3 regions of the Bacillus sp. FAU20 genome follow, and region 3 is predicted to be linked to each of the others. Evidence: riboswitches for the same ligand, from Rfam matches in the RefSeq annotation. Region 3 holds a riboswitch; each other region holds the start of a gene.
What was found. Region 3 has a riboswitch for thiamine pyrophosphate ahead of tenA (thiaminase II). Riboswitches for the same ligand answer to the same signal wherever they lie in the genome.
Positions count from the first base shown of each region.

Region 1: another riboswitch for thiamine pyrophosphate. It lies ahead of tenA (thiaminase II); the one in region 3 lies ahead of tenA (thiaminase II).
Region 2: another riboswitch for thiamine pyrophosphate. It lies ahead of AC0OM3_RS26180 (MTH1187 family thiamine-binding protein); the one in region 3 lies ahead of tenA (thiaminase II).

Region 1 covers NZ_JBVYHY010000026.1:740,507-745,459, forward strand. The annotation lists gene AC0OM3_RS25580 (homoserine dehydrogenase) at 1-639, shown strand, start outside; gene pdxR (MocR-like pyridoxine biosynthesis transcription factor PdxR) at 729-2,177, shown strand; gene AC0OM3_RS25590 (D-alanine--D-alanine ligase) at 2,182-3,096, shown strand; TPP riboswitch at 3,170-3,275, shown strand; gene tenA (thiaminase II) at 3,403-4,092, shown strand; gene AC0OM3_RS25600 (DUF3937 domain-containing protein) at 4,490-4,753, shown strand.
Region 2 covers NZ_JBVYHY010000027.1:94,585-99,537, forward strand. The annotation lists gene AC0OM3_RS26175 (non-ribosomal peptide synthetase family protein) at 1-3,182, shown strand, start outside; TPP riboswitch at 3,235-3,336, shown strand; gene AC0OM3_RS26180 (MTH1187 family thiamine-binding protein) at 3,438-3,758, shown strand; gene AC0OM3_RS26185 (ABC transporter permease) at 3,730-4,503, shown strand; gene AC0OM3_RS26190 (ABC transporter substrate-binding protein) at 4,500-4,953, shown strand, end outside.
Region 3 covers NZ_JBVYHY010000027.1:409,227-414,179, forward strand. The annotation lists gene AC0OM3_RS27760 (hypothetical protein) at 1-295, opposite strand, end outside; gene AC0OM3_RS27765 (SH3 domain-containing protein) at 301-1,455, opposite strand; TPP riboswitch at 1,725-1,837, shown strand; TPP riboswitch at 1,898-2,001, shown strand; gene tenA (thiaminase II) at 2,086-2,781, shown strand; gene AC0OM3_RS27775 (ABC transporter ATP-binding protein) at 2,750-3,499, shown strand; gene AC0OM3_RS27780 (ABC transporter permease) at 3,499-4,251, shown strand; gene AC0OM3_RS27785 (ABC transporter substrate-binding protein) at 4,248-4,953, shown strand, end outside.

The DNA.
Region 1 (4,953 bases), on a different contig from region 3:
TGGAGAGAAATAAATGAAGCAGCAAGAGGCGCAAATGTACGAATTCGATATAGCGGTGCAACAGCCGCTGCACTACCGACACTAGATATCGGACAATTTAGTTTAGCTGGTTGTAGTATTGAAAAAATAGAAGGAATATTAAATGGAACAACTAATTATATTCTTACGAAAATGTATGAGGAAGATATGACATTTGAAGAAGCACTGAAAGAAGCACAAAATAAAGGAATTGCTGAGACAAACCCTATATTAGATATAAGTGGTTCAGATAGTGCGTGTAAATTGTTACTTTTGACAAACCGCTTAATGGAAACAGAGAAAACACTTACTGATATACATATAAAAGGAATCGAGCACGTTACAAAACAGCAAATTCGAAATGCTAAGGAACAACATAAAATTATTAAATTAATAGCATCAACATATAAGGATGAGGGTGGCAATATCAATTTAAATGTTGAACCGTGCCAAATAGAAAAAAAACATCCGTTAGCAAAAGTAAATGGAACTGAAAAAGGAATTACGTTCTTTACAGATACGATGGGACAAGTTACTACAATTGGTGGGGCTTCTAATCCAAGAGGCGCTGCAGCTGCAGCTTTAAAAGATGTAATTAACTTATATCGAAAAGATTTGTAAGACTGTACCGCCCTTTATAAAAAATACATATGTCGTGGACCTTTTGAGAATGAAATAAATATGCAAAAATGATTGCAGGGGGGAAGAAATTGTTTAAGGATTTTAAAGTTGTTAAAGATCGTCCCGTTTATATTCAATTGAAAGATTATTTGAAGAAGATGATTATGAAAGGGCATTTGCTCGGGGATCAAAAAATTCCATCAACAAGAGAACTAAGTGAATTACTAAGCGTGAGTAGAAACACTGTACTCGCTGCTTATGCAGATTTAGAGCAAGAAGGACTCATTTATGCAGTTAAAGGAAAAGGGAACTTTGTTGCGAAGGTGGATATATCTAACACTTCGTCTGTTGAAATAGATTGGAAAAATAAACTTAATACAGTGACCGCATTAGCGGATGAATTAGATTTAATGAAACATGGTGTTCGTTGGGAAAAGGGAATGATTGTTTTTAATAGTATAGCCCCGGATGAGAAGCTATTTGATGTTGAAAATTTCAAAAGAGCTTTTCTTACTCGTATGTCCATTGAAGGGGACATCGTATTGAACTACGGATATGCAAAGGGATATAGACCGTTAATGAATTATTTACTTCATTACATGGAAATGAAAGGTGTAGACATTTCAAATAAAGATATTCTAATTACAAATGGATTTACAGAAGGATTGGATATTGTACTCTCTTCTTTATCAAAAAAATCCGGTCGTGTCATTTGTGAGAATCCAACTCACCACGCTGCACTTAAGCTTTTCCGTTTACATGGACTTGAAGTTCATGGGATTGATATGCATGAGGATGGTATTGATACGAATGAAGTTGAAAAAAGTTTGCGTGAAAAAGATTTTGATTTTGCTTATTTAATTCCTTCTTATCATAATCCAACTGGTATTGTTACGAGTTCAGAGAAAAGAACGGAATTGATGAGGTTATTCTCAAAATACAACGTTCCTATTATAGAGGACGGATTTAATGAAGAACTACGTTATTCAGGTTCACATTTAGCTCCATTATTAACTTTTGCTGGAGCTGGCAATAATGTGATTTATATTAGTAGCTTTTCAAAGGTACTTTTCCCTGGTTTACGTGTAGGCTGGATTATTGCAGATAAAGAGCTGATTCATTATTTAGAAAGCGTAAAAAGAGCAAGAACGATTCACACATCTACGCTAGATCAAGCTGTTCTGTTTCAATATTTACATGAGGGATATTTTGAAAAATATTTAAAAAAGGCAAGATCTGTTTATAAGAAAAAATATGAGTTAGCTGTCGGGACATGTAACCAGTACATTCCTTTTAAAAGAATGACTGGAGATGGTGGACTTCATTTATTTATAGAGCTAGAAGAGCATATGAACGCCCGCACACTTTTACAAAAGTGTTATGAGAAAGGCGTTACGTTTTCACCTGGAGATGTTTTTTACTCTGATGGAGAAGGAGCGAACACTTTCCGATTAGGATTTTCGCGCTTGAAAGAAGAAGCAATAGTTCGGGGAATTAAAATAATTGGTGATACATTAAAAAATGAAATTTGGAGTTGAGAAAATGAAAATCGGTGTTATTATGGGCGGGGTATCGTCTGAAAAACAAGTTTCAATTATGACGGGGAATGAAATGATTGCTCATTTAGATAAAAATAAATATGAAATAGTTCCAATTACATTAAATGAAAAAATGGATTTAATTGAAAAAGCGAAAGACATTGACTTTGCGTTGCTCGCATTACACGGAAAATACGGAGAAGATGGGACAGTTCAAGGAACACTGGAGAGTTTAGGGATTCCTTATAGCGGAAGTAATATGTTATCTAGCAGTATATGTATGGATAAAAATATTTCGAAAAAGATTTTACGTTATGAAGGTGTAGAAACACCAGATTGGATTGAACTTACAAAAATGGAGGATCTAAAGCTTGATGAGTTAGATAAGTTAGGATTTCCATTAGTAGTAAAACCAAACTCTGGCGGATCGAGTGTCGGGGTGAAAATCGTTTACAATAAAAATGAATTGATCTCAATGCTAGAAACTGTATTCGAATGGGATTCTGAAGTAGTAATTGAGAAGTATATAAAAGGTGATGAAATTACATGTTCAATTCTGGATGGAAAACAGTTACCTATAGTTTCAATTCGACATGCAGCCGAGTTTTTTGACTACAATGCAAAGTATGATGATACTAGTACAGTTGAGGAAGTTATCGAACTTCCAGCAGAAATTAAGGAACGTGTAAATAAAGCGTCACTTGCTTGTTATAAAGCATTAAAATGTAGTGTTTATGCAAGAGTTGATATGATGGTGAAGGACGGAATTCCATATGTAATGGAAATTAATACATTACCAGGGATGACACAATCAAGTTTATTGCCAAAAAGTGCAGAAGCAGCGGGAATTAGTTATAGCAAACTATTAGATATGATTATTGAAACATCATTAAAAGTTAGAAAAGAAGAAGGATTTTAAGGGAATTATATAACTAATTCTTTTGACAGTTTCACGAAGTATGCTATGATGAATACATTATAAAAATAAAATATTTATCCACTAGGGGGGCCTTTTATAGGCTGAGATCAAATGTGATTTTGAGACTCTTAGTACCTGATCTGGTTAATGCCAGCGTAGGGAAGTGGGAAAGACGTTGCTATTTAATGAGTAAATAAATACTGTCAATTTCACTTTCTTTACGCCTGTAAAGAAAGTTTTTTTATTTTACAGCTTTAATAATTGTGGATAAATACTTATATTTTATACATTATTGGAGGGATTTAAATGACTTTTTCACAATCATTACGTAAAGAAGTAGATTCAATTTGGGAAGCGAGTTTTAACCATCCCTTTGTAAAAAAACTTGGTGAAGGAACGTTAGATTTAGCTAGTTTTCGCTATTATGTGCTTCAAGATTCATATTATTTGAGTCATTTTGCTAGAGTGCAAACTTTAGGAGCTGCAAAAGCTCTTGAATTAGAGACGACAGCTCGTATGGCACACCATGCTCAAAATACATATGAGGCCGAGTTATCTTTACATGAGAATTTTGCTAAAAAGCTAGGGATAACAAAAGAAGAAAAAGATAATTTTATTCCTGCGCCAACTGCATATGCGTATACTTCACATATGTATCGTGCTGCCTATGAAGGACATTTAGGAGATATCATTGCAGCAATTTTACCTTGTTATTGGTTGTATTATGAAATTGGCGAACGCTTAAAAGAGTGTCAGCCGGAAGAGCCAATTTATAACGAATGGATTTCTGCTTATGGATCTGATTGGTTCCGTACGCTAGTTGAAGAACAAATTACACGTTTAGATACTATCGCTGAAAAAGTAACAGAGGCAGACCGCAAGCGTATGAAACAGCATTTTATTATTAGCAGTCAATATGAATATTCATTTTGGGAAATGGCTTATACATTAGAAAAGTGGCCAGTGGATACAGACGTAAAAGACGTAATTGGATAAAGAATAGAAGTAATGTTATAGATAGGTATGGATCATACCTATCTATATATTTTTTCTTGTTAAATTTGCGTAAAGTTATTAGTGCTACGGATATGGCGAAATAGAATATCGATAAGTTAGCTCATTTAATTGTCTACGAATTAACTGGATAAAATTCTGTCACACTTATTTTACAATCAAAGAACGTAAAGATTGGTGGTATGAAGTTAAATAAGAAAAGAAACCGGCTCTGTTAATTGTAACGGATTTACTTTTTCTTTACGGGAATTTCTAAATCATCATGGAATGCTGTTCATACAATATGCAAATATGCATATTGTATCTTTTTGAGTTCTTTATGTGTTAAAATTAAATATAGGGATATGGAAATATAAAGAAGCAAAAGCAGGAATATCCAATGAATTTTGAGAGGTGTTATATGTTTACAAATAAGAAATTAATTCGATTTGGTTTATCTTTGTTTGTGTTTTTAGGGATAATTAATTTTACAATAAGCTATTTCCAAACATATCTTGAAACAGCAGCAGATATCAAATGGGTAATTCCAGAAATTTGGAAAACTATTTTGCTAGATGTTCCTCAAGGTATACTTGTCCTTTTAGGCGCAATTGCTTTATATGATTTCACAAAAGAGGCATCACAAAAAGACGCATCAATCTAAGTGTGTCTTTTTTGATTAGCAATTTCATAGAGAGTTTTGCTGGAGAAATAGAAAAAAAAGCCCTAATCAGGGCTTTTTTTTGTAGAAATTTCTTAACCATCATAGAAACCGGTTACTAGGAGGTGTTGGCATTTATAGTACAGAAAAATCTAAGCGGCAGACGGAAATATATAGGAAATGGCACCATAATTATTGAGAAA
Region 2 (4,953 bases), 310 kb from region 3:
ATTATGAGCTACAAGATGCGAATACATTACAATTTGTATTTAGTAAAAATATGCAAAGTGTAGAAATAATATTTAATAGTGTTAATTGGAAAGAGACAACGATTACTCGTTATGCACAACAAATACAAGTTGTTTTAATTGATAAATCACAAAATAATAATAAACACATAAAACATTTTAATATTATTACAGAGGCCGAGATGGCACTTTATAGTCAAGTGAATGATACGACAGCGGTATATCCTGAGAAAAGTATCGTCGATATGTTCTATAATACTGTTACTCAATTTCCAAATCGTATAGCTTTATCTTCAAGGGAAGGTACTTTAACTTATGAGGAGTTAAATAAAAAAAGTAATCAAATAGCTCATATGTTAATTAAAAACGGCGTACGATTAGGAGACTATGTTGGAATATTTATGAAACGTAGCATAGACACAGTAGTAAGTATGGTAGCTATATTAAAAGCTGGTGCAGCGTATGTTCCAATTGATCCAGATTATCCAGAAAGTAGAATACAGTACATTATTCAAGATAGCCAAGCGAAAGTTATATTGATGAAAGAGACGCCTATAACATGTGATGGAGTTCAAACTGTTTCAATTTATGATAGTGAAACTTGTGAAGATATAGATGTAAAGTTGTCTATTCATTGTGATGATGTAGCTTATATGATTTATACATCTGGTTCAACAGGGAATCCAAAGGGAACGATGTTAGCACATAGAGGCGTTGTTAATCTGTATACTTGGATGAAAAAGCAATATGAATTGACAGAAGAGGATGTATTTGCCCAATTTCCTTCCTTTAGTTTCGATGCCTCTGTATGGGAGTCATTTGCTTCTTTATTCTGTGGAGGAAACTTGTATGTATTATTAGAGGAAGAGCGATTGTCTGTAGAAGCATTTGCACATGCAATCTATAAAGTGAAAGCAACTTCGATCTTGGCATTAGCAACAATTTTTGTTCGACAAGTAGCAACGTATTTAGCAGAAGAAGATATATATAAGCTAGCTTCCCTAAAAAGAATTGCGATTGGCGGTGAAATGTTGCCTGTAGAGGTTATTAAATTGTGGAGAGAAAGAATAGGTACAAATGTTGAAATTCATAATGTATACGGACCGACAGAATGTACTGTAGTGACGACAACTTATAAAATACCTAGTCAGTTAAATGAGGATGTTGCGAGTATTCCCATTGGTAAACCATGTTCTAATTATCAAGTTATGATTTTGGATGAGAATATGAATCTTTGTCCAATTGGTGTACCTGGTGAATTATATATAGATTCAGTAGGATTAGCAAAAGGCTATTTTAATAAACCTAATAAAACAATTGAAGCTTTTATTCCGAACCCTTTTAATCCTATAGTTAATATATATAAAACAGGTGATATCGTTAAGTTGCTAGAGGATGGAAATATAGAGTTTTTACATCGGAAAGATGATCAAGTAAAAATTAGAGGACATCGTATTGAACTAGGAGAAATCCAAAGTAAAATTTTTCAAAATCATAATATAAAAGAAAATGCTGTTTTTGCTAAGAAGAGTAAGGAAGGTAGCCAATATTTAATCGCGTTCTATACAACTTTAAATAAAAAAGAAATACCAGAATTAGTTTATCAGTTACAAGAGCAATTACCAGATTATATGGTGCCATCTAAACTAATTTATATTAATGAATTACCACTTACACCTAATAAAAAGATTGATGTTAAGAAGTTAGCTCAGTTAGAAGAAAAGTATGAACCGGTTCGTCTACAAGAATATGTTGCACCTTCTAATAAAGCAGAAAAACAAATAGCGAATGCTTGGGCGAAAGTATTAGGAATTTCAAAAGTTGGAGTGCATGATGATTTCTTTACAATTGGTGGACATTCATTGAAAGTATTACGAGTCTTAACATTGTTAAAAGAAGATTTCTCACATTTAACAATTCAAGATTTCTTTAAAGAAAGAACGATATATGGATTAGCTCGAATTGAGCGAGAAGTAAAAGTAGAGAAAGAAGAAGTATTTCGTGAATATAAAGTGATTCACGAACCGGATACTATTACGTATGCAAACGTTTTGGAAGAAACCCAGATTTCAAATGTCTTTTTAACAGGAGCTACTGGTTATTTAGGATCACACATATTATATGAATTGCTAAGAGATACATCTGCTACTATTTATTGTTTAGTAAGACCAACCAAAGATGTGCAGCAAAGAATTATAGATACATTAACAGGTTACTTTAATGATATATGTGAAGAATGGTTACAGCGTATACAGGCCGTAGCTGGCGATCTAGGAGAAGAGTATCTTGGGATGAGCGAAGAAGAATTTATGTTCATCAGTTCTAAGATGGATACGATAATTCATTGCGGTGCAGATGTAAGACATTTTGGAGATGTAAAACAATTTGAAAATATAAATGTACAAGGGACTAGCCGTATGCTAGCATTAGCGGAAAAAGGCGCTACATTCCATTTTATTTCTACAATTGGTATCCCGTTAGAATTAGCGGTAGATCAATGGGATACATACATGAAAACTGGTGATTTTAATTACAGTGTAGACTTAGAGAATGTATATTCAAATAGTAAACTACAAGCGGAAAACATTGTTCGTGAAGCAATGAAAAATGGTTTGCGTGGAAATATTTATCGTGCAGGTAATTTAGCATGTCATTCAGAAACAGGTTCGTTCCAACAAAATATTGAAGGAAACGCATTTTATCGTCTTATTAAAACAATGCTATTAATTGGGAAAGCACCAAATGTGAAGTGGAAAGTTGATTTCACACCAATTGATTTTGCTAGTAAATCAATTGTATCGTATTTACAAGATGCGCAAATTGTAGGAGAGACGTTACATATTTGTCATCCACATCAAATTGAGTTTGAACAATTTATACAGCTAATTGGAGAGTGTGGATACAATCTTGAAATGGTTCCACTTTCAGAATATGAAAATGCCGGACTTGAATTAGCAAAGGGAAATGAAGTAATAGCAGAGTTAATTGCTTCTCAAGTTGCAGGAGATGGAGCACAGCAATCTGAAATTGTAATGGGGACGCGTAGAACGAATGAATGGATTAAGAAAAAAGAATTGAAAGTACCAGCAATTAATAAAGAATTTATACAGCAGTTATTAGCTTATGGTGAAAAAGTTGGATATTTTCCAAAAATAATGAAATGATTATGCATGCTTTTGTTTGTTCAATAAAATAAATCATGCTACAATGAAAACGAATTAAGGACCGGGGAGCCAATTGGCTGAGAGGATGTAAGTAAACATCGACCCTCAACCTGATCTGGATAATGCCAGCGTAGGGAGTTACTTAAAGTGATGTAGCATATGTTATTCTATAATAACTTGCATACAAGGCTTTCCTACGCAGTAGGAAAGCCTTTTCTTATTTTTGAAATTTAATTTTATAAGGGGGATTTTATTATGTCACAACAAGTTACAATGTCATTTTCAGTAGTACCACAAGCGAAAACGAAAGATGTATATTCTGTTGTCGATAAAGCAATTGAAGTTGTGCAACAATCGGGAGTTCGTTATGAAGTAGGGGCAATGGAAACAACTTTGGAAGGAGAATTAGATGTACTTCTTGATGTCGTTAAACGTGCACAACAAGCTTGCGTCGATGCTGGAGCAGAAGAAGTGATTACTTCTATTAAAATCCATTATCGTCCAAGCACTGGTGTAACGATAGATGAAAAGGTTTGGAAGTACCGTGATGAATATGCAAAACCAGAAGCAATCTAAACTTATTACAACTATTTGGCTTATCCTTCTCATTGCGATATGGGAAGGATCTGTTTCATTATTTAAAATCGAACCGTGGATTTTACCAAAGCCTTCTGCCATTGTTCAAGAATTAATTGGGATGAAAGATTTACTATTACCAAATACGATGCAAACACTGCAGGAAGTTATAATTGGACTATTCTTTGCAATTTTATTGGGGACGAGCATCGCAATTATTATGGACGTTATACCGTTATTTCGTATTTTAATAAATCCATTGCTCGTTATTTCGCAAACAATTCCAATTGTTGTACTTGCACCACTATTTATTATTTGGTTTGGATATGGGATGTTGCCGAAAGTAATGGTCGTAATACTCGTTTGTTTCTTCCCAATTGCGCTTAGTATTTTAGAAGGTTTTCAAACAGTAGATAAAAACATGTTGAAGCTGTTACAAACAATGAAGGCGACGAAATGGCAAGTTTACCAGAAAGTAAAATTTCCAGCAGTGCTTCCATACTTTTTCTCAGGCTTAAAAATTGCAGTTACATATAGCGTAATGGGGGCAATTATCGGAGAATGGCTCGGTGCAAGTGAAGGATTAGGCGTTATGCTTACGAGGGCTACAAAATCTTTTTTGACTGCCCGAGTATTTGGTGTTGCAGCAATCATCGTTATGGTGACATTGTGCCTGTATTTTATCGTAGAGTTTATGGCAAGAATAACAGCACCATGGATATATAGAAAGGACGGCAGAAAATGAAAAAAGGTTTGAAAGTTATGTTAGCTGCCTTAGTAGCGGTAGGTGTGGCTGGATGTAATCCGGCGAAGAAAGAAGAAAGTAAAAGTAAAGATCAAAAAGTAAAAGTAGTATTAGATTGGTTTCCAAATACGAATCATACTGGCTTATATGTAGCACAAACGAAAGATTATTACAAAAAGCAAGGATTAGATGTAGAAATTATTCAACCGGGTGACAATGTAACAGCAGAGCAAATGATAGCATCAGGAAAAGCTGACTTCGCAATAAGCGCACAAGAAAATGTAACGTTGGCTCGTGTGGAAGGGATTCCTGTTGTATCTGTCGGAGCGATTATTCAGCATAACACTTCAGCATTTGCATCACTTAAGAAAGATAATATGACGTCACCGAAAGATTTTGAAGGTAAACGTTACGGCGGCTGGGGAGGACCAGCAGAAGAAGCGACATTAA
Region 3 (4,953 bases):
TAATATATCTAGCTACAAATAATAAAACAGCCATAAAGAATACTGGAAATACAGTAGATAAATAAAAGCCATTACTAATTATATTTGTTATGAGAGCACTTAAAAGAAAAATAGCATTATAAATATGGGCAATTTTTTGTTTTAGTTGCACTTGAAATGATTCCATCATAATTTCTAATGCAACAAAAGCAATAATAATAGATAAAAATACAATGTTTGTATTGTAAATGATTAAACAACAGATTAAACCTAAAAAGGCTACGTATTCAATTATAAGAGGTATATTGCGTGGCATACAATTTACCTAACTAAATATGGCAGTGGATTTACTGCATTTGTTTTTTCAAAATTCCATTCTCCATTATGTAATTCAAAATGAAGATGTTGCCCGTATGAATGACCTGTGTTTCCCATATGACCTATTAATTGTCCAGTTTGTACTTGATCACCAGCTTGTACAGTGCGATCCTTCATATGAGCATAAACAGTTGTATATAATTTCCCATTGATTTGATGCGCAATGAAAACAACATTGCCATAGCTAGCTGAATAATAAGATTTCACAACTTTACCTGCAGCAGCAGCTTGGATAGAGACGTTTCCTGGAGCGGCAATATCTATACCATAATGCATTTGTTCCCAGCGTATATCAAAGGTTGAGCTAATTCTTCCTTGAGCGGGGAATTTGAAAGCAGCTGGAATTGATGAAGGCTGATCTGTTTTAGCTTGTGGTTGATTTTGTACTACATAGTGTTTTGCTACATATCCGTATCCTGTGCCAAAACGAATTTTATACCAAGTTCCTACAGTTTCTACTACTTGTACTTGTGTACCGTTTTGTAATGAACCGAGTAGAGCGCTACTTGTACTAGCGTTGCTACGTACATTTAGATTAGGTGTTGCAACGGTATATTTTGTATTATTTTGAACGGTGATTCCTTTTACTAAGGGTTGTGAACCATTAGAGATGAATGCTTTTTGTACGTAACCTGTTTGGCCATTATGTGAGATTTTATACCATTCGCCTTGATCTTCTTGAACGGTAATAAACTTGCCATTTGGTAATACATCTAAAATGGAAGATTCTAAATTAGGTTCAGAGCGAACGTTTAATGCATTAGCATTAACGATGTATTGATCATTAGATTGAAGTTTGTTTTTTAGTAAAATAGCATCTTTTTGTACATAACCTACTTTATTATGAACAGATACTTTATACCAACCATTAGTTGTTTCAAGGATGTTCACTTTTGTATTAAAGCGAATTGTATCAATTGATGTGCTTTTTACGTTATCTTCTGTATGTAATGCTACTTGATCGACTTTGACATACCCAGTTTTAATATTAGATAATTGTTCAGCGTTTGCTTTTTGTACATTTGTTTCACCCATAGAAGGAAGTAAAGAAGCAATCGCTACAGTAGTTGCTGTTAAAGCAGTAGCTTTCATATTCATGGAATAGAGACCTCCTCTAGTTGTATAGTTGTAATTTTATTATAGTATAAAGATATAATATAGTGGGTGTATTCACATAAATGTAATATGAAATCAATATAAAAATAAATTTTTTGAGGATAATGATTCCTTTTTATACAATTAATTGGTGTTTTATTTTCTAAAATAGAATGTATGTATTGTATAACTTCGATATTATGTTGATAATTAAGAAAATTAAAAAAGTTGATGATGTCTTATTACGGTGTTATACTGACAGTGATAATTTTATAGTTTGCTAGGAGAGCTGGTGTTGCCAGCTGAGAGTAAGACCTTAAGTCTTTGATCCTTTTTATTACCTGATCTAGATTATGCTAGCGTAGGGAAGCAATTCGGACACTAATAATGAGTCCCCGTTTCTTTGCGTATAGAAACGGGGCTTTTTTATTTGAAAATTTCATATTGAAACCACTAGGGGTGCTTGTTGTGCTGAGAGAGGAATAATCCTTAACCCTTATAACACCTGATCTAGGTAATACTAGCGAAGGGAAGTGGAACAACGAATAAATTATAATTTTATTGGCTGTAACCACTTCTTATATAGAGAAGTGGTTTTTTATTTATATACACATACTGGAAGGGGATAGAGAAATGAAATTTTGCGATAGATTATTAGAAACTGTACAACCAGTTTGGGAGATGAGTCATAATCATCCATTTGTAGTAGGTATGGGGGATGGTACGTTAGAAAAAGATAAGTTTCAGTATTACATTATTCAAGATTATTTATACTTGTTAGATTATGCAAAGTTATATGCTATCGGTGTTGTAAAGGCAACGAATCCACAAGTTATGGGGAAATTTGCTGAACAAATTGATGGAATATTAAATGGAGAAATGACAATCCATAAACAGTATGCAAAAAGACTTGGAATTTCTATAGAGGAGATAGAGTCTGCAAAGCCATCTGCTAAAAATTTAGCTTATACAAATTACATGATGTCTGTATCTCAAAATGGCACACTTGCAGAATTAATAGCAGCACTTCTTCCGTGTATGTGGAGCTATTGGGAGATTGGAAAGCGTTTAAATGATATTCCGGGAGCAAGGGATCATGAATTCTTTGGTGAGTGGATTCAAGGATATAGTTCTGAAGAATACGGCAACCTCTGTATTTGGTTAATAGATTTATTAAATGAAATGGCAGTTGGAAAGTCTGAAAAAGAGCTTGACCGATTAGAGGAGATTTTCCTATATTCCAGTCGATTTGAATATTTATTCTGGGATATGTCCTATCGTAAGGAGATGTGGGGATTTGAGGAGCAAGAACATACTACAATTTCATAATGTTTGTTTTCATTATGATGAGAAACCAATCATCAATGAATTAAATGCTTCTATACAAGATAAAGAGTTTGTAAGTATTATCGGACCGAGTGGATGTGGGAAAAGTACTTTATTTCGCCTTATTACAGGTTTAGAAGAAGTAAGTACTGGTCAGATAGAGCTGATAGAAACAAAGAGCCATCCTGTAGGGTATATGCCTCAAAAAGATATGCTCTTGCCGTGGAGAACGATTATTGAGAATGCTGCTTTGCCATTAGAATGCCAAGGCGTGCCGAAGAAAGAAGCACAAGTAAAGGCAAAGGAACTATTGCATAAATTTGGTTTACAAGGGTATGAGACAAAATATCCGAAAGATTTATCTGGGGGTATGAGACAACGTGTATCTTTTATTCGAACTTTATTAACAGGCGGGGAGATATTGTTATTAGATGAGCCGTTTAGCGCGTTGGATGCTTTAACGAAGGCATCTTTGCAAGAATGGCTGTTTGAACAATGGAAAGAGTGGGAAAAAACAATTTTATTTATTACTCATGATGTGGAAGAAGCATTGTTTCTTTCTAATCGAATTTTAGTAGTGGAGCAGCAGCCGATAACTACTTTGACTGAGCGGATAGTGCCGCTTGATCATAACAGAACACGAAAAGATTTATATAAACCGGAAGTATTGGCGCTGAAAGATGAGCTTCTTAGTATGTTACAAAGGCAGGTACTCGTATGATGAACCGGTTGAAGGAGCTATTACCTGCTCTTACACTTTCTAGTATCTTACTTGCCCTTTGGGAAGTAGGAGCAATAATTGTAGATGAAATGTACATTTTACCGTCACCGTCTGCAATTGTAATGAAGATATGGAAACTAAAAGATATATTATTTACGGTTCATTTGCCGGCAACATTATATGTCGTTTTAATAGGTGTGGCAATTTCTATCGTACTTGGGGTAGGGCTAGCGATGTTAATGAATGCGAGTACATGGATGGAGAGAGCATTTTATCCATTATTAGTCGCTTCACAAACGATTCCTATTACAGCGCTTGCTCCGCTCTTCGTTTTATGGTTTGGATATACGATTTGGAGTAAAGTCGTTGTTACGGTTTTAATTACGTTTTTCCCGATTGCGGTCAATACGTATGATGGACTACGCAGTACGAAAAAAGAATGGGAAGAGCTTTTAGTTACATACGGGGCAACGAAAAAAGATGTTTTTCTTAAATTAAAATTGCCGTCTGCTCTTCCTTATTTTTTCTCAGCTTTAAAAATCGCAGTTCCGCTTAGTGTAATTGGGGCAGCAATTGGTGAATGGCTCGGTGCACAAGCTGGGCTAGGATATTTCAGTAAAAGAATGATGACGCAGTTAGACGGAGCAGGTGTATTTGCACCCATTGTATTGTTATCGTTATTAGCTATTTTCTTCGTCATACTTATTTCGATATTAGAAAAGAAATTCATTAGTTGGAGGAAGCATTCATGAAATTATTAAAACGCATCTTTGTGTTTACATTATTAGTTGCAATGATTGCTGGATGTTCTAGTAATTCAGCATCAGATAAGAGTAAAAAAGAAAAAGAAATAACGGTCATGCTTGATTGGTACCCAAATGCGGTACATAGCTTTATTTATGCAGCAATTGAAAAAGGCTACTTTAAAGAAGAAGGTGTAAAGGTGAATATTAAATTCCCTTCCAATCCGACTGACCCATTAACTTTAGCAGCTGCAGGAAAAGTAACGGTTGGCCTATATTATCAACCAGATGTTGTTATGGCAAAAGCAAACGAACAAATTCCAGTGAAAACAATTGGAGCTGTCGTACGTTCCCCATTAAATCATGTTGTATCACTGAAGTCAGCAGGCATTCAATCGCCAAAAGATTTAGAGGGGAAAACAGTGGGATATTCTGGAACACCTTTAAGTGAGATGTATTTAAAAACGATGGTAAAAGAAGCTGGTGGTAATCCAGATACAGTGAAAGTAGTCGATGTTGGCTTTGATTTAGTACCAGCATTAATTACGAAAAAAGTGGATGCGGTAACAGGGGCATACATTAACCATGAAGTACCTGTTATGCGTCATGAAGGTCATGAACCAGCGTACTTTAATCCAGCAGATTATGGTGTACCGAATTATCATGAGCTTGTATTTGTAACAGGTGATAAAACGTTGAAAAAAGATAAAG